DNA from 2 places in the Massilia sp. UYP32 genome. Region 1 is predicted to be linked to the other one. Evidence: riboswitches for the same ligand, from Rfam matches in the RefSeq annotation. Region 1 holds a riboswitch; the other holds the start of a gene.
What was found. Region 1 has a riboswitch for thiamine pyrophosphate ahead of thiC (phosphomethylpyrimidine synthase ThiC). Riboswitches for the same ligand answer to the same signal wherever they lie in the genome.
Positions count from the first base shown of each region.

Region 2: linked by a shared signal. The riboswitch ahead of ABIB42_RS04605 (TonB-dependent receptor) and the one ahead of thiC (phosphomethylpyrimidine synthase ThiC) in region 1 are both predicted to bind thiamine pyrophosphate.

Region 1 covers NZ_JBNDIK010000007.1:125,965-140,800, forward strand. Annotated here, with positions in the region: gene ABIB42_RS07440 (MBL fold metallo-hydrolase) at 1-860, shown strand, start outside; gene ABIB42_RS07445 (cytochrome P450) at 1,057-2,436, shown strand; gene ABIB42_RS07450 (valine--tRNA ligase) at 2,503-5,301, opposite strand; gene ABIB42_RS07455 (hypothetical protein) at 6,006-6,299, shown strand; TPP riboswitch at 6,381-6,487, shown strand; gene thiC (phosphomethylpyrimidine synthase ThiC) at 6,562-8,487, shown strand; gene thiS (sulfur carrier protein ThiS) at 8,488-8,691, shown strand; gene ABIB42_RS07470 (thiazole synthase) at 8,705-9,508, shown strand; gene ABIB42_RS07475 (hydroxymethylpyrimidine/phosphomethylpyrimidine kinase) at 9,505-10,251, shown strand; gene thiE (thiamine phosphate synthase) at 10,264-10,878, shown strand; gene ABIB42_RS07485 (ion channel) at 10,917-11,630, shown strand; gene ABIB42_RS07490 (nuclear transport factor 2 family protein) at 11,638-11,991, opposite strand; gene ABIB42_RS07495 (GNAT family N-acetyltransferase) at 12,109-12,645, shown strand; gene ABIB42_RS07500 (hypothetical protein) at 12,608-13,222, opposite strand; gene ABIB42_RS07505 (ANTAR domain-containing response regulator) at 13,414-14,061, shown strand; gene ABIB42_RS07510 (S-(hydroxymethyl)glutathione dehydrogenase/class III alcohol dehydrogenase) at 14,141-14,836, shown strand, end outside.
Region 2 covers NZ_JBNDIK010000004.1:119,791-134,626, reverse strand. Annotated here, with positions in the region: gene ABIB42_RS04610 (DUF535 family protein) at 644-1,549, shown strand; TPP riboswitch at 1,609-1,706, shown strand; gene ABIB42_RS04605 (TonB-dependent receptor) at 1,788-3,929, shown strand; gene ABIB42_RS04600 (HDOD domain-containing protein) at 3,978-4,847, opposite strand; partial or broken gene ABIB42_RS04595 (TonB-dependent receptor plug domain-containing protein) at 5,203-5,700, shown strand; gene ABIB42_RS04590 (TonB-dependent receptor domain-containing protein) at 6,216-7,529, shown strand; gene ABIB42_RS04585 (hemin-degrading factor) at 7,551-8,690, shown strand; gene ABIB42_RS04580 (AAA family ATPase) at 8,687-9,214, opposite strand; gene pnuC (nicotinamide riboside transporter PnuC) at 9,211-9,813, opposite strand; gene ABIB42_RS04570 (S46 family peptidase) at 9,968-12,106, opposite strand; gene ABIB42_RS04565 (GGDEF domain-containing protein) at 12,266-13,567, shown strand; gene ABIB42_RS04560 (EcsC family protein) at 13,560-14,372, opposite strand; gene ABIB42_RS04555 (HDOD domain-containing protein) at 14,412-14,836, opposite strand, start outside.

The DNA.
Region 1 (14,836 bases):
AGCAGGCGGTGCCGGTGCGCAGCCTGAGCCAGGCGGCATTGCTGGCCGCGCCCGACAACACGCTGTACCGCCTCGGCCACTCGACCATGCTGATCAAGCTCGGCGGCGAGTTCTATCTCACCGATCCGGTCTTCTCTGAACGCGCCTCGCCCGTGCAATGGGCCGGCCCGGCGCGCTTCCATGCGCCGCCGATCTCGATCGACGAACTGCCGCCCATCAAGGCCGTGATCCTGTCGCACGACCACTACGACCACCTCGATTACGCCGCCGTGAAGGCGCTGGCCGCGAAGACGGACCTGTTCCTGACGCCGCTGGGCGTGGGCGACCGGCTGGTCGGCTGGGGCGTGGACCAGGCCAAGGTGCGCCAGTTCGACTGGTGGCAGGGAACGGAAGTGGGCGGCGTGCGCGTCACCGCGACGCCGGCCCAGCATTTCTCGGGCCGCACCCTGGCCGATGCGAACACGACCCTGTGGGCCTCGTGGGTGATCCAGCACGACGACCTGCGCCTGTTCTTCAGCGGCGACACCGGCTACTTCAAGGGCTTCAAGGAGATCGGCGCCAGGTTCGGCCCGTTCGACGTGGCGCTGCTGGAAACCGGCGCCTACGACAAGCGCTGGCCCGACGTCCACATGCAGCCCGAGGAAACCATGCAAGCCTTCCTCGACCTGAACGCCGGCTGGCTGTTCCCCGTGCATAACGGCACCTTCGACCTGGGGATGCATCGCTGGCAGGATCCGTTCGACCGCATCGCGCAGCTGGCCGACGACAAGGGCGTCAGGCTGACCACGCCGGAGATGGGCGAGGCAGTCGACCTGCGCCAGCCGCATTCCGGGCGCGCATGGTGGCGCGCCATAAAGTAGGCGCGAAGTAGGCGCCGTGCGTCGCCATTGACGTTCTTGTCGTAAAGTCCACATGACGAACTGGACTGTCAGGCACATGCCGGGCCGTGCCCGTTCGTGACGAATCTGGAGAGTGGCTGACATGAACAAACGCAATCGGAACTTGCTGCTTGCCGGCGCGCTCGGTTTGGCCGGGGGTGTCGCAGCAGCTAAATGGATGTCCCAGTCTTCCCGCAGGGCAGGCGCGGCAAGACATGGTGGCCTGGCCACCGCCGGCGCGATCGACACGGCGGCCCTGGCCGTGGAGGTGCTGGCCCCGACCTTTGCCAAGGGCGTGATCGTGCGCCGCCCCAAGATGGTGGCGCTGGCCGAGCGCCTTGGGCTGGACGCGCGTGCGGTGCGCCGCATGCAGAAGCTGCGCGACAAGTATGGAGACGGGCCGCTGATGCTGCCGCTGCCGATCCGCAAGCAGGCCGTCCTGCTGGCGCCGGAACACGTGCGCCGGGTGCTGGACGAATCGCCGGAACCGTTCAGCGCCGCCAGCAGCGAAAAGCGCGCCGCGCTGTCGCATTTCGAGCCCGAAGGAGCATTGATTTCGTGCGGCCGCGAGCGCGCCGAGCGGCGCCGCTTCAACGAGGAAGTGCTCGAGCACGAACGCGCCGTCCATCACATGGTGGGCCAGTTCCTGCCGGCCGTCGACGATGAGGCCGGGCGCATCCTGGACCGCGCGCGTCGCCAGGGAAAACTCGACTGGGATGGCTTCAACGCCGGCTGGACCCGCCTGGTGCGGCGCATCGTCTTCGGCGACGCCGCAGCCGGCGACCAGGAAATCAGCGACATGATCATCGCGCTGCGCCAGGCGGCCAACTGGGCATTCATGCGTCCCAGGAAGACCGTTACGCGCCAACGCTTCCTCGCGCGCATCCAGGCCTACCTCGAGCGCGCCGAACCCGGCAGCCTGGCAGCGGTCGCGGCGAGCGTTCCCAGGACGCCCGATGCGGCGCCGAACCAGCAGGTGCCGCAATGGCTGTTTGCCTTCGACGCCGCCGGCATGGCCACCTTCCGCGCGCTGGCGCTGCTGGCGGCACATCCTGAGCAGGCGGAGCGCGCGCGCGAAGAACTGCGCAGCCATCCCGGCATGGCGCGGCAATATCTGCCGTTCCTGCGCGCCACCGTGCTGGAATCGCTGCGCCTGTGGCCGACGACGCCGGCGATCCTGCGCCAGACGACGCGCGATACCGACTGGAGCGGAGACACGATGCCGGCAGGGACCGGGGTGCTGGTGTTCACGCCGTTCTTCCATCGGGATGACCGGCGCATGGCATGCGCCAACCGGTTTGCGCCCGAGTTGTGGTTGAAGGACGATAAGGTGAGGGATGCGCAGGATCGCGATTGGCCCTTGATTCCGTTCAGCAGCGGACCGGTGACGTGCCCGGCGCGCAATCTGGTGCTGATGCTGACCAGCGTGATGCTGGGGGCCTTGATCGATGCGGGCGCGGACGGGAAAACCTTGCGGCTGCTGCCGCAAGGTCGACTGGACCCGGCGCAGCTGCCGGGGACGCTGGACAATTACGGCTTGCGCTTCGCGTTACGATAACGCCGCCACGCCGTCCCCCAACAAAAAACGCGGCCGAAGCCGCGTTTGAACCGGGTGCAAGTCCGGTCAAGCCGCCGGCAGCTTCGCCAACTGCTCCTGCATCTTGGCCAAGGTGGCCGAGAAGTTCGCCACGCGCTCCTTCTCTTGCGCCACCACGGCGGCCGGCGCGCGCGCAACGAAGCTCTCGTTCGACAGCTTGCCCTCGGCCTTGGCGATCTCGCCGGAGACGCGCGCGATCTCCTTCGACAGGCGCTCGCGTTCGGCGGCGACGTCGATCTCGACCTTCAGCATCAGCTTGGTGGTGCCGACGATCGACACCGCGGCCGGCGATTCCGGCAGCGCGTCCACGATCTGCACTTCGGCGAGCTTGCCCAGCAGCTGGATGTACGGCGCGAACACCGCCATCCTGGCGCGGTCTTCCTCGTTGCCCGGCTCGACGATCAGCGGCACGCGCACCGACGGCGACAGCGACATCTCGCCGCGCAGGTTGCGGGTGGCGTCGGTCAGCGCCTTGAACTGCTCCATCCACGCTTCGGCGTCCTCGTCGATCAGCGAGGTGTCGGCCAGCGGATACGGCTGCAGCATGATGGTCTCGCCGGATTTGCCGGCCAGCGGCGCGATGCTCTGCCACAGGGCTTCGGTCACGAACGGGATGATCGGATGCGCCAGGCGCAGGATCACTTCCAGCACGCGCAGCAGGGTGTGGCGGGTGGCGCGCTGCTGCGCTTCCGTGCCCTGCTGGACGCGCACCTTGGCGACTTCGAGGTACCAATCGCAGTACTCGTCCCACACGAACTTGTAGATGCTGCTGGCGATATTGTCGAAGCGGTAGTCGGCGAAACCTTTCGCGACGTCGAGCTCGACGCGGTTCATCAGCGAGATGATCCAGCGGTCGGCCGGAGACAGGTCCTCGGCAGCCGGGGCGCCGCAGTCCTTGCCTTCGGTGTTCATCATCACGAAGCGGGTCGCGTTCCACAGCTTGTTGCAGAAGTTGCGATAACCCTCGGCGCGGCCCAGGTCGAAGTTGATGTTGCGGCCCAGCGAAGCGTAGCTCGCCATGGTGAAGCGCACGGCGTCGGTGCCGAAGGCCGGGATCCCTTCCGGGAACTCCTTGCGGGTCGCCTTGGCAATCTTCTCGGCCGCGCGCGGGTCCATCAGGCCGGTGGTGCGCTTGGCGACCAGGCTATCGAGATCTATCCCATCAATCAGGTCGATCGGGTCGAGCGTATTGCCCTTCGACTTCGACATCTTCTGGCCCTGCGAGTCGCGCACGAGGCCGTGCACGTACACGGTCTCGAACGGCACCTTGCCGGTGAAGTGGGCGGTCATCATGACCATGCGCGCCACCCAGAAGAAGATGATGTCGAAGCCGGTGACCAGCACCGACGACGGCAGGAACATCTTCATGTCCGGCGTTTCCTCCGGCCAGCCCATGGTCGAGAAGGGCACCAGCGCCGACGAGAACCAGGTGTCGAGCACGTCGTCGTCACGGCGCAATGCGCCGGTGATGCCTTGCGCGGCGGCCTTGGCCTGGGCTTCTTCTTCATTGCGCGCGACGATGATGGAGCCGTCTTCGGCGAACCAGGCCGGGATGCGGTGGCCCCACCACAACTGGCGCGAGATGCACCAGTCCTGGATATTGCCCAGCCACTGGTTGTAGGTGGTGCTCCAGTTCTCGGGCACGAACTTGATCTCGCCGCTGGCGACTTTTTCCAGCGCCACTTCGGTGATCGACTTGCCCGGATTGAAGGTGCCTTCCGGCGCCGGCTTGGTCATGGCGACGAACCACTGGTCGGTCAGCATCGGCTCGATCACGACGTTGGTGCGGTCGCCGCGCGGGACCATCAGCTTGTGCGGCTTGATCTGTTCCATCAGGCCGAGCGCTTCCAGGTCGGCGACGATCTGCTTGCGCGCGGCGAAGCGGTCCAGGCCGCGATACTGTTCCGGCGCGTTCTCGTTGATCTTCGCGTCGAGCGTGAAGATGTTGATCGGCGCTAGGTTCGCGCGCTGGCCGACCGCGTAGTCGTTGAAGTCGTGGGCCGGGGTGATCTTGACGCAGCCGGTGCCGAATTCCTTGTCGACGTAGCTGTCGGCGATGATCGGGATCTCGCGGCCGGTGAGCGGCAGCTTGATCAGTTTGCCCACGAGGCTCGTATACCGTTCATCGGTCGGGTCGACCGCGACCGCGACGTCGCCCAGCATCGTCTCGGGACGGGTGGTGGCGACCGTCAGGTGGCCGCTGCCGTCGGCCAATGGGTACTGGATGTACCACATCGAGCCGTCTTCTTCCTGCGAATCGACTTCGAGGTCGGACACGGCCGTGCCCAGCACCGGGTCCCAGTTGACCAGGCGCTTGCCGCGGTAGATCAGGCCCTGCTCGTACAGGCGCACGAAGACTTCGACCACCGACTTCGAGCGCACGTCGTCCATCGTGAAGTATTCGCGCTGCCAGTCGGCCGAGGCGCCCAGGCGGCGCATCTGGCCGGTGATGGTGTTGCCCGACTTTTCCTTCCACTCCCAGACCTTTTCCAGGAACGCGTCGCGGCCGAGGTCGTGGCGCGAGATCTTCTGGGCGTCGAGCTGGCGCTCGACCACGATCTGGGTCGCGATGCCGGCGTGGTCGGTGCCCGGCACCCAGGCGGTGTTATAGCCGCGCATGCGGTAGTAGCGGGTCAGGCCGTCCATGACGGTCTGGTTGAACGCGTGGCCCATGTGCAGGGTGCCGGTCACGTTCGGCGGCGGCAGCTGGATGCTGAAGGACGGCTTGCCCTCGTCCATGGTGGCGGCGAAATAACCGCGCTTTTCCCACTCGGCGCGCCAGAACTGTTCAATATCGGCTGGCTCGAAAGACTTGGCTAATTCCATGATGTGGTGGTAGGTGAAATTTTTTGCGAAAGAACCATTATAGGTCACCTTGCATCGCCAGCCTATCCCGGCGGCATCGTGCAACGGGGGGCATGCGCGGCCACATCGCTGCTGGTGCTGCTCGATTACGAAGATTGTCTGATGTCCTCCGAGCGGATATCTGATCGCAACGAACTCTGGCGGCCTGGGCGAATCGCACGCGACATTCCCGGCAGCGACTTGGCATGAAGGAAGGATAAGCCTGAAAGCCCAGGGAAAGGCATCAGCGTTTCACCGGAATGCCGTCAATGCACACCACCGGGGAGCGGAACTCTCGTCCTGCCTGCGCTGTCTGAACGACGTACGCTGGTTGGACGGTGCACTATCGAGACAACTCGTCCGCGTCACGAAAACCAAGTGCCGCAGATAGGTAGTTTACTGTCCAGTTCTGCTTCTCGATGATTGCTGGTGACGGTCATGAGCAAACAACGCATCACGTCGGTTGCAAGTCGTGGAATTGCAACGGTTCGCCACCGTGCCTCATGGCGAGAACGGCGCTACCCGTGGCGAGTCTGGCGGCAATGTCAGACACTGCCGCCAGCTCATGTCTGGCGGGAGGCGGGAAAGTAACGCCTGTCAGATACGAGAACGGTTAGCAAGACGGCTCGGGGCAGGAAGAGGACGTTGGGCAAATTTGTTCACATCTTCAATAGCAGAAGAAGGTCATGACATTACGCGTGAGGCTGGGCGAAGGCTTCCAGAACAATACCGTGAGCGTGCGGGTCGACGGCAAGCAGGTGTACCAGCGGTCCGGCGTCAGCACCGACTGGACGATCTCGCGTGCGGACGCGGTCGACGTCCACACCGCGGCCGACAGCGTGCAGCTCGAAGTGTCGGTCGACGGCGGGCCGCCGGTCGCGCAAGCCATTGCGCCGGCGCGCACACCGTTCGTCGAGGTGCGTTCCGTGAACGGCGAGCTGCAGCTGCATGCGCTGGAACAGGAGCCGCCGATGCTGTGATAAAACCACATTCATTTTCCGCCCATCGAAAATCGATTGGGCTATAATCGGCTGGCTGTCCGGGCGCTCATGCGCCCTGACGGCAAACGCTAGGGGTCCTATGCGTCGCCACAACGGCGCGTGGGTGAGAAATACCCTCCGAACCTGATCTGGATAATGCCAGCGAAGGGAAGCAGCCGAATCGATGCAAGCGTGCGCACACCCGCGTCCGCCTTGCCTCACCCGGCACCTCCTTTGCTGGCTCCGCAAGCAAGGGAGCCACATGAACGCACCTCTGAAGTCATCCCGGATATTCGACGCCGCCACCGCCACGGTGGACCACGCCGCAATCAATCCGCTACCCAATTCGCGCAAGGTCTATATCGAAGGCAGCCGGCCCGACATCCGCGTGCCGATGCGCGAAATCAGCCAGTCGCCCACGCCCGACAGCTTCGGCGGCGAGCCGAATCCGCCCCTGTTCGTCTATGACACCTCCGGCCCGTACACCGAGCCGGGCGCGGCGATCGACATCCGCAGCGGCCTGGCGCCCATGCGCCAGGCATGGATCGCCGAACGGGGCGACACCGAGCAGCTGGACGGCCCCACCTCGCACTACGGCCAGGCGCGGCTGAACGATCCGCAACTGGCCGCGCTGCGCTTCAACCTGCAGCGCGCGCCGCGCCGCGCGAAGAGCGGTTCCAACGTCAGCCAGATGCATTACGCGCGCCAGGGAATCATCACCCCGGAGATGGAATTCATCGCCCTGCGCGAAAACATGCAGCGCAAGGAATACATCGCCTCGCTGGAATCCTCGGGGCCGATGGGCCAGCGGGTGGCGGCGCTGCTCGGCCGCCAGCATCCGGGCCAGTCCTTCGGCGCCAGCATCCCGCACGAGATCACGCCGGAATTCGTGCGCTCGGAAGTGGCGCGCGGCCGCGCCGTCATCCCCGCCAACATCAACCACCCGGAGCTGGAGCCGATGATCATCGGCCGCAACTTCCTGGTGAAGGTCAACGCCAATATCGGCAACTCGGCCGTCACCTCGTCGATCGGCGAGGAAGTGGAAAAGATGACCTGGGCCATCCGCTGGGGCGCCGACACGGTGATGGACCTGTCGACCGGCAAGCACATCCACGAGACGCGCGAATGGATCCTCCGTAACAGCCCGGTGCCGATCGGCACGGTGCCGATCTACCAGGCGCTGGAAAAGGTCAATGGCAAGGCCGAGGAGCTGAGCTGGGAAATCTTCCGCGACACCCTGATCGAACAGGCCGAGCAGGGCGTCGATTACTTCACCATCCATGCCGGCGTGCTGCTGCGCTACGTGCCAATGACGGCCAACCGCCTGACGGGGATCGTCTCGCGCGGCGGCTCGATCATGGCCAAGTGGTGCCTGGCCCACCACCGCGAATCCTTCCTGTACACGCACTTCGAGGACATCTGCGACATCATGAAGGCGTATGACGTCTCGTTCAGCCTGGGCGACGGTCTGCGTCCCGGCTCGATCTACGACGCCAACGACGAAGCCCAGCTGGCCGAACTCAAGACGCTGGGCGAGCTGACCCAGATCGCCTGGAAGCACGACGTGCAGACCATCATCGAGGGCCCCGGCCACGTGCCGCTGCACCTGATCAAGGAAAACATGGACCTGCAGCTGGAGCAGTGCCACGAGGCGCCGTTCTACACGCTGGGACCGCTCACCACCGACATCGCGCCAGGCTACGACCACATCACCTCGGGCATCGGCGCCGCCAATATCGGCTGGTACGGCACCGCCATGCTGTGCTACGTGACGCCCAAGGAGCACCTGGGCCTGCCCGACAAGAACGACGTCAAGGACGGCATCATCACTTACAAGATCGCCGCGCACGCGGCCGACCTGGCCAAGGGCCATCCGGGAGCCCAACTGCGCGACAACGCGCTGTCGAAAGCGCGCTTCGAGTTCCGCTGGGAAGACCAGTTCAACCTGGGGCTCGATCCGGACAAGGCGCGCGAATTCCACGACGAGACCCTGCCGAAGGATTCGGCCAAGGTGGCCCACTTCTGCTCGATGTGCGGCCCGCATTTCTGCTCGATGAAGATCACCCAGGAAGTGCGCGAATATGCCGCCGCCAAGGGCGTGCAAGGGGAGACAGCGCTGGCCCAGGGCATGCAGGAAAAGGCGATCGAGTTCGTGAAGAACGGCGCCCAGCTGTACCGGGAGGTGTGAATGACGCCGATCGAAGTCAACGGCGCGCCGTGCCAGGTGCCGCCGGGGCAAACCCTGTTCGGCCTGCTGGAACAGCTGGGCCTGAGCGGACAGGGGATGGCGCTGGCGGTCAACCGCGAGGTGGTGCCGCGCCAGCAGTGGCTGCACCGGCGCCTGCATGAGCAGGACCGGGTCGATATCGTGCGCGCCATCGGTGGCGGCTGACAGGAGACGAGACATGAATGCAATGAACGACATCAAACAGGACGTGCTGACGATTGCCGGCCGCGCCTACCAATCGCGCCTGCTGGTCGGCAGCGGCAAGTACCGCGACCTGGAGCAGACCCGCGAAGCCACGCTGGCCGCCGGCGCCGAGATCATCACGGTGGCGATCCGCCGCGTGAACATCGGCCAGGACCCGAGCGCGCCGAGCCTGCTGGACGTGCTGCCGCCGAACGAGTTCACCATCCTGCCGAATACGGCTGGCTGCTACACCGCCAAGGATGCGATCTACACCTTGCAGATGGCGCGCGAGCTGCTGGGAGGGCACAAGCTGGTCAAGCTCGAGGTGCTGGGCGACCAGAAGACGCTGTTCCCGCATATGCCCGAGACCCTGGTCGCGGCCGAGGCCCTGGTGAAGGATGGATTCGACGTCATGGTCTACTGCAGCGACGACCCGATCCAGGCGCGCATCCTGCAGGAGATCGGCTGCGTGGCGGTGATGCCGCTGGCCTCCCTGATCGGCTCGGGCATGGGCATCCTCAACCCATGGAACCTGTCCCTGATCATCGAGCAGGCCACGGTGCCGGTGCTGGTCGACGCCGGCGTCGGCACGGCGTCGGACGCCGCGATCGCGATGGAACTGGGTTGCGACGGCGTGTTGATGAACACCGCGATCGCCGCCGCGGGCGACCCGGTGCGCATGGCGCGCGCCATGAAGCATGCGGTGATGGCGGGGCGCGATGCCTATCTTGCCGGCCGCATGCCGAAGCGTTTCGCCGCCTCGCCCTCGTCGCCCGTCGAAGGAAAGATCACCGGATGACGGCCTGCGTGCTGGTGTTCGCCGGGCTCGATCCCGGCGGCGGCGCCGGCCTGGCCGCCGACATCCTGGCGATTTCGGCGCAGGGTGCGCACCCGCTGCCCGTGGCCACCGCCATCACGGCGCAGGACAATAACCGGGTCCATGCGGCGAGCCCGGTGGATGCCGAATGGATCGCGCGCCAGGCGGCGCCGCTTCTGGCCGCCTTCGAGATCGGGGCGGTCAAGCTCGGCATCCCCGGCAACGCCGCCAATGCGGCGGCGATCGCGGACGTCATCCGGACTTTGCGCGCGCGCCGGCCCACCTTGCCGGTGGTGCTCGATCCGGTGCTGGCCAGCGGCCATGGCGATGCGCTGGGGCAGGGCGACGCTATCAAAGCGCTGCGCGAACTGCTGGCGCTGGCGACGATCGTGCTGCCCAACCTGCCCGAACACGAAGCACTGGGCGAGATCCACGGCGCGCAGGTGCTGGTGACCGGCGGCCACGCCGCAGGCGACACCGTCGTCAACCGCTGGCTGGTCGACGGCGTCGAGCGACGCGCCTGGCACTGGCCGCGCCTGCCGCACGGCTACCACGGCAGCGGCTGCACCCTGGCCGCGGCGCTGGCGGCGCGGCTGGCGCTGGGCGAGCGCATGGAGGCGGCGCTCGACACGGCCCAGACCTATACCCACCATGCGCTGGCGCAGTCGTATGCGCTGGCGCTAGGGCAGCGCATCCCGCGCCGCCTGTTGCAATCGACAAGCTGAAAGGAGTCCGCCATGCGCGGCTTGTACCTCGTTACCCCGAACTGGGACGATACGGAAAAACTGATCGCCGCGACCGACGCTGCCCTTGGCGCCGGCGCCGCGCTGGTTCAGTACCGCCACAAGGAAGCCGGTCCCGACCTGCGCAAGGAGCAGGCAGCGGCGCTGCTCGCGCTGTGCCGCCGTCACGGCCGGCCGCTCGTCATCAACGACCACCTCGACCTGTGCCAGGCGATCGACGCCGACGGCGTGCACCTGGGCCATACCGATGACGGCGTTCAGGAGGCGCGCGCGCTGCTGGGGAAGGACAAGATCGTCGGCGCCTCGTGCTACGGCGAGCTGGCCCTGGCGCGCGCGGCAGTCGAAGCCGGCGCCAGCTACGTCGCCTTCGGCGGCTTCTATCCGTCGCCGGTCAAGAAGTACACTTTTGTCACGCCACCCGAGCTGCTGGACCAGGCGCGCGCCGAGTTCAGCCTGCCGATCGTCGTCATCGGCGGCATGACACCGAGCAATGCGGCGCCGCTGGTGACGCGCGGGATCGACCTGGTGGCGGCGATCACGAGCGTCTATGGTTCGCGCGATCCCGGCGCGGCGGCGCGCGCATTCGGCGCGCTGTTTCCGCCCGCCTGAACCTACAATGGGCGCATCGCGATCACCGTCGTCCATCCATGCGCCCCTTGCTCCTGTTCGTCCACACCCGCCGCCACCCGTCCGCCATCCTGTTGCTGGTCCAGCTGATCGGCATGCTGGCCTATCCCTTCATCGAGGGCACGCCGGCCGGCCAGGTGGCCTTCAATGCCTTCGGCATCGTGGTGCTGGCCTTCACCATCCGCATGGTGCGGCGCACGCCGGGCGAGGTGCGGGTCAGCCTGGCGCTGGCGCTGCCGATCATCGCGCTGCTGCTGGCGCAGATCCTGTTCGGGCTGCGCGAACTGCTGGCCTGGTCGTCGGGGCTCGAGGCGCTGTTCTATTTCTATGCGGCGGGCAGCCTGATCGCCTATATGATGGACGACGAGCTGGCCACCACCGACGAGCTGTTCGCGGCCGGCGCCACCTTCACCCTGCTCGCATGGGGCTTCACCCACATGTACATCCTGGTGCAGGAACTCCATCCCGGCAGCTTCGCTGCTGCCGTCAACTCCGGCGCGCCGCGCACCTGGACCGAATTGAACTACCTGAGCTTCGCGCTGCTGTCGAGCACCGGCATCGGCGACGTGATCCCGCTGACCGTGCATGCGCGGGCGCTGGCCAGCGTCGAGATGCTGGTCGGGCTGATGTACCTGGCGGTGGTGGTGGCGCGGTTGATTGCGTTTACCACGCGTAACCGGATCGCGGTCGGAAGGGCGCGCAAGCGCCGCATGGAGGATTGGGAGAGGGATTAGACCCGTCTCACTCCTTGAACGGCACCACGAAGGCGCGCAATTCGGCCATCTTGCCATCCCGGAAACGCCAGACGTCGCTATAGGCATTTTGCACCGTGTTGCCTTGCTCGTCCTTCGATTCGATGTCGCCCAAAGCGACCACGAGGTCGCCTTCCGCGACCAGTTCGCGCACGGTGAACTTGGGCGGCTCGGCATAGCCATCCACCATCCAGGCGCGCACTGCTTCCTTGCCGCGCAGGGTTTCGCCGCCGACCGTCGACCAGACGAGGTCGTCGGTGCAGAACGCCAGGAATCCTTCGTTGTCGCCGCGGGTCACCGCCGCATTCGCCTGTTGCAGGATGCTCTTGTTCAGTTCGGACATGAAGTCTCTCCCTGGTTAGAAGCTTCAATGTACCAATTGTCGTTCGTTAGGGGCGCTCGGCAATGAGCCGGATGCGGCCTGCTAAAATCGGTTTCCTGGAATAAACGAGAGTTCGTCATGACCCGCTCTGCATTCTCCATCAGGCCATTCGTGGCCGACGAATGGCAGGCCTACCGCGCGATCCGCCTGCGCGCGCTCGCCGACGCGCCGGACGCCTTCGGCAGCACCCTGGCCGCCGAGGAAGCGCTGGCGCCCGAGACCTGGGCCGCGCGCCTGGCGCGCTCGACCACGTCCGGCATCGACCGCGCGCTGGCCGCCGAGATGGATGGCGCCCTGGTCGGCCTGGCCTGGGCCAAGGAGGACGGCGACGACGCAACCATCGTCAACCTGTTCCAGATGTGGGTTGCTCCCGAGGCGCGCGGACGGGGCGTGGCCGGCGCCTTGCTGGATGACGCGGTGCGCTGGGCCACGGAGCGCGGCGCGCAGGCGATGCAACTGGGCGTCACCTGCACCAATGCCGACGCCCTGCGCCTCTACGAGCGCGCCGGTTTCGTCGAGGCCGGCGTGCGCGAGCCCTTGCGGCCGGGCTCGGACCTGATGGAGCAGCGCATGCGGCTCACGCTTCCCGGCCCAGCGCGCGCAGGCAGGCCATGACGCGCTTGCCCGGATAGCTCTCCGACGCAGGGCAAAGGTAGGGCCGGTAGCTGACGGTGCGGCGCTCGATCGTGTCCAGATAGCGCGGATTTTCGCGCACGAAGGCGGCGAGGGCGGCCCGCATGTCGGGCGCGAGGTCCGGCAGCGCCGCCTCGATCCGCTGCACGATCTCGTCTACGTATTCGCCCACCAGATGCACGATGAAGGGCGCCATCCAGCCTTGCGGCGCCGCCAGCAGCCGCGTCAGGCATGCTTCGCGCACATGGCCGTCGTGGTGGCGAGTGCCGAGGCACCATGCTATGCCGCGTCCGGTGGCGTCGCGGCCGGCATCGTCCCACAGCAGGCCGCGGTCAACGTAGAGTCGCAAAGGAATCGTCAGTGTGTCGCCGCCGAGCATGACGTGATAGGTATAGTGGCGTATTTCGGGGCGCCAGCCCGCGCTGTCGGTCAGCGCGGCGACCGCTGGCCGCAAGGCGGCGGGGAAGGCGAGTGACAGGTCGAGCGCAAGAAGTGCCGGTCGCGGGATCGCGGGCGTGGCGTCGAGATGCGCGGCGCGCACCTTCGCGGAATCGGGCATGGTGTTCTCCATTTGGCCCTGCAAAGGTGCAGGGAACGATGGTATCCCAAGAAATTCATCGGCGCCAGCCATTCCATGAATCTGACATTGTGTCGTTTCCAACTGGCGCGTTCACAATCTTGCGTGCTATATTTTTTTCATGCTCCAGCACGTCAGCGGCGCTGACGTCCCATGTATAGACAGGAGGAAGCATGAACCCACAACCACCAGCGCGCCGCCTGGTACTGATCGTCGACGACGATGCGCTGCTGCGCGAATACCTGGCCGAAGTGCTGCAGCACGCCGGCCACGATACCCTCGACGCCGGCACCGCGGCCGAGGCCCTGCGCACGATCGAGGAGCACGCGGACGGGATCGCCCTGGTCCTGCTCGACATCGAGATGCCCGGCATGTCGGGCCTGGCGCTGGCGCGCCTGCTGCGCGAAGAGACGACCATCCCCTTCATGTTCCTGTCCGCCAGCGACGATGCGGCGACGGCGCGCGCCGCCGCCGATGCCGGCGCGGTCGGTTACCTGGTCAAGCCGGTCGACGGCGCGCAGCTGTTGCCGGCATTCGCCGCGGCGCTGGCGCGCGGCGACGACATCCGGCGCCTGCGCCGCAGCGAGGAAAGCCTGACCTCGGCGCTGGCGGCGGGACGCGAGACCAGCATCGCGGTCGGCGTGCTGATGGCGCGCTTTCACATCGACCGCCACCTGGCCTTCGACGTGCTGCGCGACGAGGCGCGCTCGCAGCGGCGCAAGATGGGCGAGGTGGCCGAGCAGATCCTGGCCGCCGAGGAAACCCTCAACGGGTTGCATGGCGCCATCGGCGAACGATTGCGGGGCCGCGGCCGGACGTGATTTCACAAGCTTGTTATCATGTCACCTTTGCGGCGCGCTCATGGACGCGCGGTTTTTCTTCAAGCAACGGGAATACGACATGAAAACGAAGGCAGCAATTGCATGGAAGGCGGGCCACCCGCTCACGATCGAAGAGGTCGAACTCGAAGGTCCGAAGGCCGGCGAGGTGCTGGTCGAGGTCAAGGCCACCGGCATCTGCCACACCGACTACTACACGCTGTCGGGCGCCGATCCCGAAGGCATCTTCCCGGCCATCCTGGGCCATGAAGGCGCCGGCGTGGTGGTCGACGTCGGTCCCGGCGTGACGAGTTTGCGCCGCGACGATCACGTGATTCCGCTGTACACGCCGGAATGCCGCCAGTGCAAATTCTGCCTGTCGCAGAAGACCAACCTGTGCCAGGCGATCCGCTCGACGCAGGGCCGCGGCCTGATGCCCGATGCGACGTCCCGTTTTTCGCTGGACGGCCAGCCGATCTACCACTACATGGGCACCTCGACCTTCTCGAACTACATCGTGGTTCCCGAAATCGCCCTGGCCAAGGTGCGTAATGACGCGCCATTCGACAAGATCTGCTACATCGGTTGCGGCGTCACCACCGGCATCGGCGCCGTGATCTTCACCGCCAAGGTCGAAGCGGGCGCCAACGTGGTCGTGTTCGGCCTGGGCGGCATCGGCCTGAACGTGATCCAGGCGGCCAGGATGGTGGGCGCCGACAAGATCATCGGCGTCGACCTGAACCCGGAACGCGAAGCCATGGCGCGCAAGTTCGGCATG
Region 2 (14,836 bases), on a different contig from region 1:
ACGTAGATGAACGCTCCTGTTATCAAATTTAAATATCCGATAGGAAGCGCTTAGAAGGCCGCTGACGGGCTTTTTGGCGGGATGGTGGGGTGTGAGGGTCCACCCCGTTCGTTTACTGTAGGACTGCTCTAAGCCGCCTGTGCGGCTTTCATGAGACGAGAGACGGTTGACTTATGCCATTCACCGCCATTCACTTGCAGGGCTGCTAACGCATCCTTGGTCCGCTGGCCGACCAGGCGTCGCTCTTGCTCTCCCACTGCGGCGTGAATGTGCAGAGTGAACGTATCAACATCAACGCCGTGCGTAGCTGTGTAGAACGGCACTCACACGCCAGCTGCTTCCTCCATTGCTGATTGGTTTCGGCGCATTATCGATGATGAATGAAGAAGCGTAACGCGCGGCAAACATGGTAGTCTTGTCGTGCATGCCTAAAAACAACCATAAGTTAACACGTCCAGAGAGAGTCCCATGACAGATCACGCCCGCCTTGGTTCCCAAGCACTGTTTGCACTTCGTCCGGGCACGAGTTAGCAATTCGGCAGATAATTGCAAAACGGAATTATTTCTTGCTCTTGCCGAGCGTGGCCAGCCATCGCGCGCAGCCCGGCAACGCAACGTCCCTTTACGCCGAATGGAGCGCTCGATGATCTTCGCTCGTCTCACCCAACGCTGGCATGCGCTGCGCTACTGGCGCGAGCACCAGTCCCTGTCCCGCCTCAAGCTGGTGCGCCGCCTCGAAAACGCCCCCGCCGACGACCTGTTCCGCCAGGTGAGCGGTCGCGACTATCTCGCGCGCGGCATGAAAGTGCGCGAGCGCATGCGCTGCGTGCTGGCCCACTACCGCTTCGAAGAGGCCACCTTCAACAGTGCCTACCGGCACGCCGCGCACCACGGCGGCCTGGTCCTGTGGCAGCACCGGGGCGAGCAAGAGGGTGACGAAGGCAACTTCATCATGCGGCTCGAGCATGCGCCGCGCATCGACCCGCAAGGCGAGCTGACGCTGTCCCTGATCGTCGACGGCACGGTGCTGCACCGCCTGTCCTGGACCTGGGTCGAGGGCGCGGTGGTGGGCGTCGACCTGCCGATCGTTCCCTTCGTCACCCGCAACGCCGGCCTGTGGCGCGATGCCGGCGGCGCCTTCGAGGCCTTCGAGCGCGTGTTCCCCAACAATTCGCCGAGCTTCTTCTGCTTTGCCGCCCTGCAGGGCGCGGCGCAGGCGCTCGGCTTCGACCGGGTGGTCGCGGTGCGCGGCAGCGCCCACGTGGCCTACGAGGCGGCGCAAGACAAGGCTTTCGAGAACGCCTACGACGGCTTCTGGCGCATCCTGGGCGGCTTTGAGCTGGACGCGCGCAGCTTCGTGGTCCCGCTGCCGTTCTACCTCAAGCCGCTGCAGGACATGCCATCGAAGCACCGCAAGCGCGCGGCGCAGCGGCGCGAACACTGGCGCGCCATCGGCGACGCGGCCCGCGCCGTGCTGCTGCGCCATATGGCGACGCCGGCCGTCAGCGAGCCCGCGGCGGCCGAGGCGCCGTCGACCGCGAAAGCCTGAGCGGCGCCGCTCGAACAGGTTGACAGATTCACCACGGCCGCGCGGGCCGTGATACACTCGCGATTCGCTAGGGGTCCTGGAACGCTGTTCCGGGTGAGAGATACCCTTCGTACCTGATCTGGATAATGCCAGCGAAGGAAAGCGCAAAGCAGCATCCCCATTCGTTTGCCCTTCCCCCACGTTGGCTCCGGCTTTGATAAAAGCGGCGCGCCACGCTGCGCGCGAAAAAGAGCAAACCATGACATTCACCTCGAAGCACACCATCCTCGCCTGCGCCATCGTGCAGGCGTTCTCCCTGTCGTCCCAAGCCGCCGCGCAGGACGCTGCGCAGTCGGCCATATCGTCGGTCGTCGTCACCGGCAGCAAGTGGATCGCGCTCGATCGCGCCAGCGTCGGCGGCTTCTCCGACGTGCAGCTGCTCGATTCCCCGGCTTCGATCTCTTCGATCAGCCAGGGCCAGATGCAGGACCTGTCGATCCGCAGCGCCACCGACGCCGCGCGCTACGACGCCTCGATCGGCGACGCCTACAATGCGATCGGCTACGCCGAGCAGTTCTCGATCCGCGGCTTCGCGCTCGACAACGCCACCAGCTACCGCAAGGACATGATCGCGATCTCGGGCGACACGCAAATCCCGCTCGAGAACAAGGAACGCATCGAAGTCTTGCGCGGCCTGGCCGGCCTGCAGGCCGGCGTCGCGGCGCCGGGCGGGATGATCAACTTCGTCACCAAGCGCCCGACCAGCGCCCCGCTGCGCCAGGCCACGGTAGAGGTGCGCGAGCGCGGCACCGTGTACGGCGCAGTCGACCTGGGCGGCCGCTTCGCGGACCGCCGCTTCGGCTATCGCATCAACGCCGCAGCCGAAGACCTGAAATCCTACGTGCGCGGCGCCGACGGCGAGCGCCAGTTCGTGTCGGCCGCCTTCGACTGGCAGATCACGCCGGACGCGCTGTTCCAGATCGACCTCGACCACCAGCACAAGTCGCAGGTCACGGCGCCGGGCTACCAGCTGATCCGCGACGAAGTCCTGCCGACCGGCGTCTCGCCCAAGACCCTGCTCAACGACCAGCCGTGGACCAGGCCGGTCGACACCGACAGCAGCAATCTCGGCCTGCGCTTCGAGTACCGCCTCAGCGACGCGTGGAACGCCACCGTGAGCGCCAACAAGCACTGGTTCAAGCGCGACGACTTCACCGCCTTCCCGTATGGCTGCAGCAACGAGGGCGACGGCTACTATCCGGGCTACTGCTCGAACGGCGACTACGACGTGTACGACTTCCAGAGCACCGGCGAGCGCAAGACGCCGTGGGGCCTGCAGGCGATGCTGCAGGGCCGCTTCGACACCGGCGCGGTGCGCCACTCCCTCACCATCGGCGGCTCGTATGCCGAACGCCATGACAGCTTCGGCGAATACGTCTACGACTACGTCGGCTCCAGCAATATCTGGAACCCGAGCGTCGTGCCGCCGGTATCGGGCGACCGCGTGACCGGCCCCGTGATGGAGCGCCGCGCCACAGAAGAGCGCTCGCTGTTCGTGCAGGACGTGCTGACCTTGTCGCCGCAATTGACCTTGCACGCCGGCGTGCGCTACGTGAAGCTCAAGCTCGACGCGCTGGAAGAAATCGAAGGCGGCTGGGTGCACACGAAGGATTCGTTCGCGCTGCCGAACGTGGCGCTGGTGTACGCGCCGGCGCGCGACTGGCGCGTGTATGGCTCGATCAGCCATGGCCTGCAGTATGGCGGCATCGCGCCGATGGAAACCACCAACCAGAACACCGCCCTGCCGCCGAGCCGCTCGAAGCAGCTGGAGTTCGGCGTCAAGCGCAACGTCAATGAGCAGCTGGCGCTGTCGGGCGCGCTGTTCGAGATCCGCCAGGGGCTGGAATACACGAACGCCGCCAACACCTTCGTGCGCGCCGGCGAGCAGACCCACCGCGGCGTCGAGCTGTCGGCGATGGGCCGCGCCACCCAGAACCTGAACTACAGCCTGTCGCTGATGGCGCTCGACACCGACCAGAAGGACACGGGCGACGCGTCGACCGAAGGCAAGCGCGTGACCAATGTGCCGGAGCTGCGCACCACCGCCTGGATCGAGTATGCGGTGCCGCAGGTGGCGGGGCTGAAGCTCGACGCCCAGTGGCAGTACTCGGGCAACAAGGTGTTCGATCCGGCCAACCGAATGAAGGTGCCGGGCTACCACGTGGCGGGGTTCGGCGCGTCCTACCTGCTGCGCGCGGGTGGGCTGAACACGATCGTTCGCGCGCGGGTGGACAATGCCTTCGACAAGTTCTACTGGCGGGACGTGACGCAGTCGCTGGGTGGCTACCTGCTGCCGGGGGCGCCGCGCACGTTCAGGCTGTCGGCGCAGATCGATTTCTGACCATCCCGCCGCTTCGCCTGCCACGCGCGCCGTGGCAGGCGTCATGCATCAATCCGACAAATCCACCAGCTTGCCCAGGCAACGCCGCTGGAAGCCGTTCAGGCCGCGGGTGATGAGTTCATCATCCTCCTCGATCACCTCGGCATCGAGCAGCAGGCGCAGCTTGGCGATGCGGTCGCCCTGGGCCAGCGCCTGCGCCAGGTGCGAACCATCCGCTTCGCCGGCCTGTTCGATCGCCTCCACCACTTCGGGCGGGAAGTCCCAGTGGTTGGCGATCACCGACGACAGCTGGCGGCTGGCCGCGAACAGTTCGACGCCGAATTCGCTGGAGCCGGGCACCCTGCCTTCGCAGATGCGGTCGGCCACCTGGAACGCGACCTGCAGACCCAGGTTCTGCATCAGGCCGGCCAGGTAGGATTCGAACACGCCGGCCGACAGGCCCGGCGCCATCACGCTGGCGGCGAACGCGCAGCGTTCGGAATGCTTCCACACATTGGGCGCCACCTGGCGCGCCACGCCCTGCACCTTGACCCGCACCAGCGGCCGGAACGCGATGCGCGCGAGCAGCATGCGCAAGCCGTTCAGGCCGAGCATGGTCACCGCGCCCTCCAGGGTCTCGATCGGCGTCACCGGCCGGTAATAGGCGCTGTTGGCTTCGCGGATCACTTCGGCCACCAGCACCAGGTCGCGCCCGACCTGGGCCGACAGCGCGCTGGTCGAGATGTTTTCGTCGGACAGCGCGGTGAGCAGTTGCGACACCAGCTCGGGGACGCGCGGCACCAGGCCGGACGCGCAGACCGGATCGGCCGCCAGCGAACGCACTTCGTCCAGGATCTGCGCTTCCTGGTCGGGCCTGGCGTTGAAGCCGCTGGAAGCGGTGAGCCAGCGATAGAAGGTGGCGTGGACGTCGTTCGCCATGTCCTCGTCGTTTTCGATCGTCGCGGTCGCGCCGGCGCTTGCCGCGGCTTGTGTCTCTTTCTCTGAACCGCCCAAAAAGCGTCCTATCCAGTTTTTCATAGCGCCCCGCCGTACGTTCGAAATCCGATGATTGTAATGCCTTCTAGAAACAAATAGTCATGAGGAGGTAAAGATTTATTGTTCGTAACGACATCGAACCTCGCCTCATATCGGCGCTCTGTGCGCCAGGTCAAAAAACGCTGTCAAAAAGTCGAGCAATCTTGTTGCAAATGATAATGATTATCATTTAGTATACATCGCAAATGAGAATCATTCTCATTGATGGGCCTGCCCAAGCACGCCTGCCTGCGCACGCATGCCGGGCGGCGCATGTGCAACCCCTCTTGACTGGACCACCATGGCAGCAACCCTTCCCGGCCTGCGACGACTTCCCGCGCTGTTTGCCACCACCTTCGCCTGCGCCCTCGCCACCCAGGCGAGCGCCTTCGATGCCCCCGCCGCGCCCGATGCACCCACCCCGCTCGACCCCATCGTCATCACCGGCCAGCGCCTCGACAAGGCCGGCACCGTGACCGTGCTCGATGCCGCCGCCCTCACCCGCCAGGGCGTGACCGACATGCAGAACATGGCGCGCTACGCGCCGCTGGTCAGCGTGCCGGGCGCCGCCAGCGGCAGCGGCAACGTCTGGGACGGCGCAGGCAATACCGGCTTCAACATCCGCGGCGTCGAGGGCAACCGGGTGGGCCTGGACCTGGACGGCATCGAGCTGCCCGAGGCCGCGCCGAAACCCGATGCCTCGACCCTGAACGGCTTCGGCGTCGGCCGCGACTACGTCGATCCCGAGACCCTTCGCTCGGTGACCATCCAGTCCGGCACCGCGCCGGCCGGCGCCGGGGCCCAGGGCCTGGGCGGCAACGTCTCCTTCGTCACCAAGGCGCCGGAGGACTACGTCAGCGAAGCCCGCCCCACCTATGCCGAGTACAAGTTCGGATCGAACCGCGCCAACGACATGCGCATGCACGCGCTGACCGGCGCCGCGCAGTCCGGCGCACTCAAGGCGCTGGCGGTGCTGGTCCACCGCGACGGCAAGGAACTCGGCTCGACGGGCAGCGCGCCGCTCAATCCGGACGACTGGGATTCGGACGCCCTGCTGGCCAAGCTGTCCTGGACGCCATGGACCGGTCACCGCTTCACGGCGACGATCGACGCCTTTCGCGCCGAGCACGACCGCGAATACGACAACAAGCAGGGCGCCCTCTACCCTGAAGGCGCGACCCAGGCCGGGCGCACCCGGCGCGACCGCTTCGGCATCGACCACCTGTTCCAGGCGCCGGCGCATGGTTCGATACGCTCGAGAGCCGTCTCTACATCCAGGACAGCGAAGTCGAAGACATCACGACGGCCCGCTACATCACGGGCGGCCAGCCGGTGCTGCGCCATATCGCGACCAGCTTCGACAACCGCAGCGTGGGCTTCGCCAGCAACGCCAGCAAGCGGCTGGGCAGCCACGACCTGGCCTATGGCATCAATGTCGAGCAGACCGACACCGCGCGTCCATGGCGCGAAGACCGCACCGTCGTCAACAGCGGCGCCCAGCAGGTGACCAACAAGAACCGCATGGCCGACATGCGGTCGCTGCGCTTCTCCGCCTTCGCGCGCGCCGACGTCGCCCTGTCGTCCTGGGCCAGCATCACGCCCGGCCTGCGCTACAACTGGCGCGAACTCGAGCCGAACAGCACGGACAACTACGCGATCGGCATTCCCAACGCGAGCCGCGAGCTGACAAAGGAAACCGACAGCTACCTCACGCCGAGCCTGGGCCTCACCGCGCAACTGGCGCCGAACCTGGAAACCTACCTGCAATACAGCCGCGGCACCCGCCTGCCGACCGCCGCCGAACGCACCGGCACCTACGATTCGCTCAGCTACACGGCAGTCGGCAACGCCTACGCGGTGATCGGCAATCCGAACCTGGACAAGGAAACCAGCAACGCCTTCGAGCTGGGCCTCAAAGGTCAGGTCGCGCGCGGCCTGCGCCTGCATGCGGCCCTGTTCCACACCCGCTACAAGAACCTGATCGAATACGCCTCGCAGCCGGCCGATCCGGTCAACTATCCGAACATCACCTTCGGCCTGTTCCGACCCGAAAACATCGGCAGCGCGCGCACCTGGGGCGGCGAGCTCACGCTCGACGCCGACCTGGGCCAGTGGAATCCATCTTTCAAGGGCGGCAAGCTGACCCTGGCCAGCGGCGTCCAGCGCAGCAAGGCGAAGAACAGCCGCACCGGACTGGAAAGCGAGCTGGCCTCGACCCTGCCGAAAAAGACCAGCCTGATCGCGGCCTGGATTGACCCCGCCCAGCGCGGCGGCATTGCCTTCGCCGCGGTCCATACCCGCGCCAAGCAGGCCGAACGCGACGTGATTGGCGGCGTGAACACGACCTTCTTTGCGGTCCCGTCAAGCACCGTGCTGGACCTGACCGGATACTGGAACATCAACGCGCACGCATCGATCACCGCCGGCGTCTACAACCTGGCCGACAAGAAGTACTGGGACTACGCCTCGTCGCGCAGCCTGCCGGCCGCCACCACGGCCATCACCGCGGCCATCACCGCGGCCGACATCGAACGCCAGGCGCGCCCCGGGCGCCATGCGGCCGTCACCTTCAAGCTGGTCTATTGAACGAACAAGGAGAACACATTCATGAAACTCACCCGCCACTTCCTGGCCGCCGCCATAGCCCTGGCATTGGTCCCGGCGCAAGCCGCCCCGCAACTGGCGCAGCAGTGGGCCGAACTGAAGGCCAAGGAGCCGCGCCTGCAGACGCGCGACGCCGCGCGCCAATTGAAGGTATCCGAAGCCGAGCTGCTCGCCACCGGCATTGGCAGCACCGTGGTGCGCCTGAAGGAAAGCGACCATGCGCCGCGCGAGATCATGCGCCGCGCCCTCGACCTCGGCAAGGTGATGGCGCTCACGCGCAACGAGAACGGCGTGATCGAGACCACCGGCGTGGCCATGCGCATCCCGAAACAGGCCGAGAAAGGCAGCGCCGACGAGGCCGAGCGCGAAGCGCGCAACCTGAACATCGCCGGCGGCTACCTCGGCGGCCCGATCGACCTGCGTTTCCAGTTCGCCAAATGGAAGTACGCCTTCGCCGTGACCCAGCCCGGCCGCGACGGCGCCATCAACCGCAGTCTGCAGTTCTTCGACGCCAGCGGCAACGCCGTGCACAAGCTCTACCTGCGCGACGACGCCAATATACCGGTCTTCGACAAGCTGGTGGCCGACTTCCGCCATCCGAGCCAGAACGCCCAACTGGATGTGGCGCCCGTCGTGCCAAAGCCCGCCGAAAAACCCGACAATGCGGTCGACGTCAAGGAATTCCAGACCGCCTGGCAAGAGATGACCGACGTCCACCAGTTCAACCGCATCGTGTCGGAATTCGGCCTGACGCGCGAACAGGCGCTGCGCCTGGCCCCGGGCGGCGTGGTGCAGAAAGTGGCGCCGCAGGCGGTGCGCAAGCTGCTCGGGGATGCGGCGAAGAACGGGGTCGCGATCATGGCCTTCCTCGGCAATGGCGCACTGACCCAGATCTACGGCGGCAAGGTGAACAAGGTGATGGCGGCCGAAGGCTGGTTCAACGTGCTCGATCCGGACTTCAACCTGCACCTGCGCGACAGCGCGTTCAGGAGCGGCTACGTGGTGCGCCGGGCCGGCGTCACCTCGGTCGAGTTCTTCGACGACCAGGGCGAGCTGGTGGTGACCTTCTTCGGGGTGCGCGAGCGCGGCAAGCCGCAGCCGCAGTCGTGGCTCGACCTGGCGGCCAGCCTGCCGAAGGGCTAACCTTCAGGCTTGCCGAGCAGCCCTTCGACCTGCCGCATGCGATGCGGCAGGTCGCCTGCCAGCAAGGTGTAGGCGATCCCGCGCGCGGCCAGCGTCTCCACCAGCATCCGGTGCACCATCTGGCGCACCTCTTCCGATTCGCGCTGCAGGCCGTCCGGCTCCCACGGGGTGTCGGGCGCGGTGACGAAGGTCCAGGCGTAGTCGTGGCGCGCGTCGAGCGCCGCCAGCTGCGCATCCACCCTGCCCCAGTATACGCGGCTGTACAGCGCCGTCATCAGGGGCGTGGTGTCGCAAAACAGCAAGCGGCTTGCCTCGGCCGCCGCGGCATCCTCGCGCGCACGCTGGGTCAGCGCGATGCCATACTGATCCTCCTCGTGCGGCACCCTGCCCTGCGCATCGACGAATTCGCGCAGGTATTCGGGCACCCACAGCGTGCCGTAGTGGCGCGCCAGGGCCTCGGACAAGGTCGACTTGCCGGACGACTCGGCGCCGAGGATGGCGATGCGAGCTGCCTCGACACTCATGCGCGCTCCCGCGCCAAGGCAGCCCAGGTGCGCAGGCCGGCGATCGCCAGCAGCACGAACACGCCGTACAGCACGGCGGTCAGCACCAGGCCCTTGTACAGGTAGAGGCCGACGTACAGGATATCGACCGCGATCCATACATGCCAGTTCTCGACCTTCTTCTTCGCCAGCAGCAGCTGGCCGACCAGGCTGCCGGCGGTCAGGAAGCCGTCCGCGTGCGGCACGTCGGTGTCGGTGAAGTTGTCGAGGAAGGTCGACAAGAGCACGAAGCCCGCCAGCCAGGCCGCCAGCGACCAGGCGCGGCCGCCCGGTTTCAGGAAGGTAGGGAGCAGCGGCGCCGTACTAACTCCGGCAGCGCCGTGCAGCCACTGGTACCAGCCCCAGACCGAGGCCGCGATGAACACGAATTGCAGCCCCATGTCGCCGTACAGGCGCGCGTCGTAGAACACCACCGCATAGGTTGCGGATGAGGCGATCGAGAACAGCCAGGCCCAGTGCTTCTGGCGGATGTTGAGCACGACGGTGGTGACCGCCAGCAGGAAGGAGATCAATTCCAGCGGCGAGGTCGCGAGACCGGCGATGACGAGGGGTTCGTTCATTCTTGTTGGCGGAAAAGCCGTCGTCCCCGCGCAGGCGGGGACCCAAGGCTGCGTGCAGCCCGACGGCGCGCGCAGAACTTGGGTTCCCGCCTCCGCGGGAACGACGTGCATGGTGCAACTCGGCGCGCAAGTGCACCGATGGGCAACGTCCGAATTACTTCTTCGGATACTTGATCGTCATTTCCTTGAGCAGGTTGTCGGCGTGGTCGACTTCCTTCATCACCCACAGCATGTAGCGGATGTCGACGTGGATCGCGCGCGTGATGGCGGTGTCGAAGTACCAGTCCTTGGTGATCGATTCATAGGTCGAATCGAAGTTCAGGCCGATCAGTTCGCCGTTCTTGTTCATCACGGCCGAACCGGAGTTGCCGCCCGTGGTGTCGGCGCTCGACAGGAAGTTGACCGGCACCGTTCCCAGCGCCGCATCCTTGAACACGCCATAGCGCTTGGCCTGGATCGCTTCCTTGAGCGGGGCCGGCACGATGAACGGATCCTTGCCGGTCTCCTTTTCCAGGATGCCTTCGACCGTGGTGAACGGGCCCTTGACCAGGCCGTCGCGCGGCGAGAACGGCGACACGGTGCCGTAGGTCACGCGCAAGGTCGAGTTGGCGTCCGGGTAGACCGGTTTGCCCTGCGATTTCTTCCATGCGATCACGGCCGCCATGTATTGCGGGATCACGCGTTCGAGGTTGCCGTCGATCTCGTTGCGGCGCTCTTCCAGCGCCATGCCGGCGTCGTGCAGGCGCACCGCCAGCTGAATAAAAGGATCGTCCGACTTGCGGAAGGCCTCGACGTCCTTGCCGATCCAGGCCAGGCGCTTGGCGGTATCCGACAACTCGCTGGCCTTGTACATGCCAGTGAGCGCATCCTGCGCCGGCAGCAGCGCGTCCACGCCTTGCGGACGGACCTTGGCGTCGATGCCGGCGTAGCGCGCGAGGGCGGCGGCGTAGCGCGCCTGGTCGACGCTCGGCACGAACGACTGCTCCAGGCGGGTCAGGCGCGCCTTGATGAAGCCGAGGTCGCGTTCCTGGTAGCCGCTTTCGCGCTCGGCGTCCGGCTTGCCGCGCTCCAGCGCCAGGCGGTACAGGGTACGCGCGCTCTTGAGCAGGTCGCTGTGGGTGGCTTCGAGCCAGGCGGCTTCCTGGCGCTGCAGCGCCATGTCCTGGGCGATCACCGCGTCCAGTTCGGACAGCAGGCCGGCGTTGCCGTCGGCATGCGCCTTCTGCCAGGCGCGGAACTCGGCATCCTGCACGTCCTTGATGGCGGCGATGTCCTTGCGCGCGAAGCCGTCGAGCAGGCCCCTGGTCTTCTTGAGCACATTGTTCAGGCCCTTGTCGACGCTCGCATAGCGCACGGTCCAGGACGGATTGCCCTGGGTCGCGGCGGCGATCACCGACAGGTCGGCGGTGATGCCCGCGGCCTTGGCCGGCAGGTCGACGTCGCGCGCGAAGCGGATCTCGCTCGGCAGCTTGTAGCGGCTGGTACGGCCAGGATAGCCGGCCAGCAGGATAGGATCGCCGTTCTTCAGGCCCTCGGCCGAGACGACCAGGAAGTCCTTCGACTTGTAGGGCACGTTGTCGGGCGACGGGTCGGCCGGACGGCCGTCCTTGCCGACGTAGGCGCGGTAGAAGGCGTAGTCGCCGACGTGGCGCGGCCACTCGTAGTTGTCGATGTCGCCGCCGTAGTTGCCGATGCGGTCGGACGGCGCGTACACCAGGCGCACGTCGCGGATCATCAGCTGCTTGATGCGGTAGTACTCCAGGCCGCGGTGGAAGGCAGGCACCGAGCAGCGCGTCGATTTGTCGGTTTCGCATTCGGCCACCAGGGCCTTGATGCGCGACTCGACCAGCGCATGGCGCTCGCGGCCCGACATGGACGGATTCAGGCCCTGGAGCACGCGCCCGGTCACGTTCTCGACCTTCTCGGTCACGTACACCAGCGTGTTCGGGCCGCCCGGCAGTTCGTCGGCGCGGTTCCTGGCCAGGAAGCCGTCGACGATGTAGTTCTTCTCGGCGCTCGAATTGCGCTGGATGGCGCCATAGGCGCAGTGGTGGTTGGTCACCACCAGGCCGTCGGGCGACACGAAGGACGCCGAGCAGCCGCCCAGCGAGACGATCGCGCTCATCGGATGCTTGCCCAGGTCGGCCAGCTTCTCGGCAGGCATGGTGATGCCGATGCGTTTCAGTTCGGATTTCAGTTGCGGCAGCTGGTGCGGTTGCCACTGGCCTTCGTCTGCGAAGGCGGCGCTCGCCGCGCCCAGGAGGGCGACGGGCAGGACGATCGATTTGAACAAGACAAGTCCTCGAGGTGAAAAAAGCAATGCGCGAGTATAGCCCCGTTGGGTGATGCCCGTGCGATTTTCTGGGGTATTGACGGTCGTCCCGGCGGCGTCAACATCACGTCATATTGGCGTGGCAAGATGTCACATCATGCAGAAAGAAGGCAGGTTGACATGCGCACCGAGGCCCCCTTGTACCGACACCAGGTCCTCTTCCTCTCCCAGAACTTCTTCATCAAGGACAACCGCGCCGAACTGCTGCTGCACGCGCACAAATACGATTTTGACATCCGTTTTTTCAGCGAAGTGGCCGAATTCACCGCCGCCGTCGCGGCCGACCACGGCGCCAGCCTGTTCGTGATCGACCTCGACGCCCTGCACAATATGCAGGCCGACCTGCACGACAGCCGCAAGACCCTGATGCTGGGCGAGCTGCTCGAACGCCTGCCGCCCGGCCATGAATACGTCTACCTGCAGTCGAGCCGCCAGGGCAGCCGCTTCCTGCTCCAGCAACGCCTGGTGGACAGCAACTGCCTGGCCTATGCCGAAAAGCCGATCGCCAACGACGTCCTGGTCGACAGGCTGTTCAACCTGTTGGCCCGCACCGGACGCGGCGACCCGGTGTCGCTCGTTTACCTCGGCGCGCCGGGCGACCTGGATACGGCGGCGCTGCTGGCGCAGCGGGTCGAGGTGGTCCATCACCCGGACGCGACCACGCTGCACCTGCGCGTCAAGGAGCTGCAGCCCGACCTGGTCGTGATTCTCGATGACGAGTACCGGCGCCTGGACGCGCTGGCGCGGGTCATGAAGAAGAACATCGAGGCCGATCCGGTGCGCGAGATCGTGCTGCTCCAGCGCCGCCCCGACGATGCGCTGGCGCGGCGCGCGCTCGGCGACGGCTTCGACACCGTCCTGCAGGCCAGCGGCGGCCTGGTCGAAGCGCAGCTGGCCAGCCGCGCCGCCAGGATCCGCGTCAGCAAGGACCTGATCGGCAAGGACCGCGCCACGGGCCTCCTGAACAAGGTGGGCCTGCAGCGCAAGACGCAAGACCTGATCCGGCAAGCCACGCTCGAGGGCAAGCCGCTCGCCTTCGGCGTGATCGACATCGACAAGTTCAAGACCATCAACGACACCTGGGGCCACCACTTCGGCGACATCGTCATCAAGCGCCTGTGCCTGTGCCTGGCGCCGCGAATGGGCGAGCGCGACCTGCTGGCGCGCTTCGGCGGCGAGGAATTCGTGGTCGTGTTCTGGGACTGCGCGCTCGACGCGGCGTGGCGCCGGCTCGACGCGCTGCGCCAGGCCTTCGGCGCGGTCGGGTTCCAGGTGGCGCCGGGCGAGGCGCGGCATTTTTCGTTCAGCGGCGGCCTGGCCGCGTTCCCCGAGCACCGCAGCGAGAACGCGCTGTTCCTGCGGGCGGATGCGATGCTGTACACAGCCAAGGAGACCGGCCGCAACAGGATTTGCTCTACATGAGCAATCCCGTCGTCTCGTCGGCCAGCACGATCGCTTCGTATTGTCGTCGCACCATCCCCTCGCCATACAGGCGCTCCAGCCGCCGCACCGCGAAATGCCCGCGGCTCATGTTCTGGAAATGGTCGACGAACAGCAGGTTGATGGTCGCGCCGCCCACCGCGCCCAGGGCCGGCACCAGCATCGCGGCGCCTTTTTGCGTGACGTGCACCTGGAAGCGCGCCGCCACCGTGGCGATCAGGCGCAGCAGGGCCGGCGTCGTGGCGGCGTTGGCCGACCTGGCCGCCAGCGCCTGGGCGGCGTCGCTCACCGCCCGCGCCAGCGCGATGCGCATCGCGAAATAGCCCGAATCGGCGGCATCGTCAGCGCCGCCCGGTCCGCCCATGGCCAGCACGCGCAGGCATTCCAGCCGGGTTTCGGCATCTTGCGGACGTTCGCCATTGGCGCGCGCGATCTCGGCGATCGAGCGCAGCATGATGACGGTGGACAGCGGCAGGTCGACCAGGAGGCCCGGAAGGCCGAACACGCCGGCCACCCCGCCCGACACGCTCGCCGCGAACTTGTGCAGGCGCGGGTACGATGCCTCCTTGCCGCCGTCGGGCAGCGTGGACAGCGCTCCCGTCATCGCATACTGCAGCGCATGCTCGGTGGCCTCGCCCACCCGCTTTTGCCACGGCGCCGGCAGGCGCTCGATGGCCGCTTCGATCGGCGAGCCGACCAGGTTGCTGATGCGCGCGGCCAGGCCGGGGGTCTCCAGCAGGCGCTTGGCCTCGTGCAGCTCGGCCAGGTGTTCGGCATTCATGTTCATGGCGGTCTCCTCGCGAAAAAAGGTGACGCAATACCGCGGTCAGCCCGGCAAATCGGTCAGCTTGCCCAGGCAGCGGCGCTCGAAACTGTCCAGGCCTTCGGTCACGAGCGCATCGTCCTCCAGCACCACGCGGGCGTCGAGCAGCAGCCGCAGCTTGGCGATCCGGTCGCCGCGTTCGAGCGTGCGCGCCAGCGGCGAGGCATCCGGCTGGCCGACGCCGGCGATGCCTTCCACCACGTCGGGCGGAAATTCCCAGTGGGCGGCGATGGTCGACGACAGGCTGCGGCTGACGTCGAACAGGCGCCGGCCGAAGTCGCTGGAACCGGGAATCTTGCCATTTTCGACCGCCCGCTCGGCCAGGCGGAAGGCCACCACCAGCCCCAGGTTCTGCATCAGGCCGGCCAGGTAGGCTTCGAACACGCCGGCGCCCAGGCCCGGCGCCATCAGGCTCGAGGCCAGCGCGC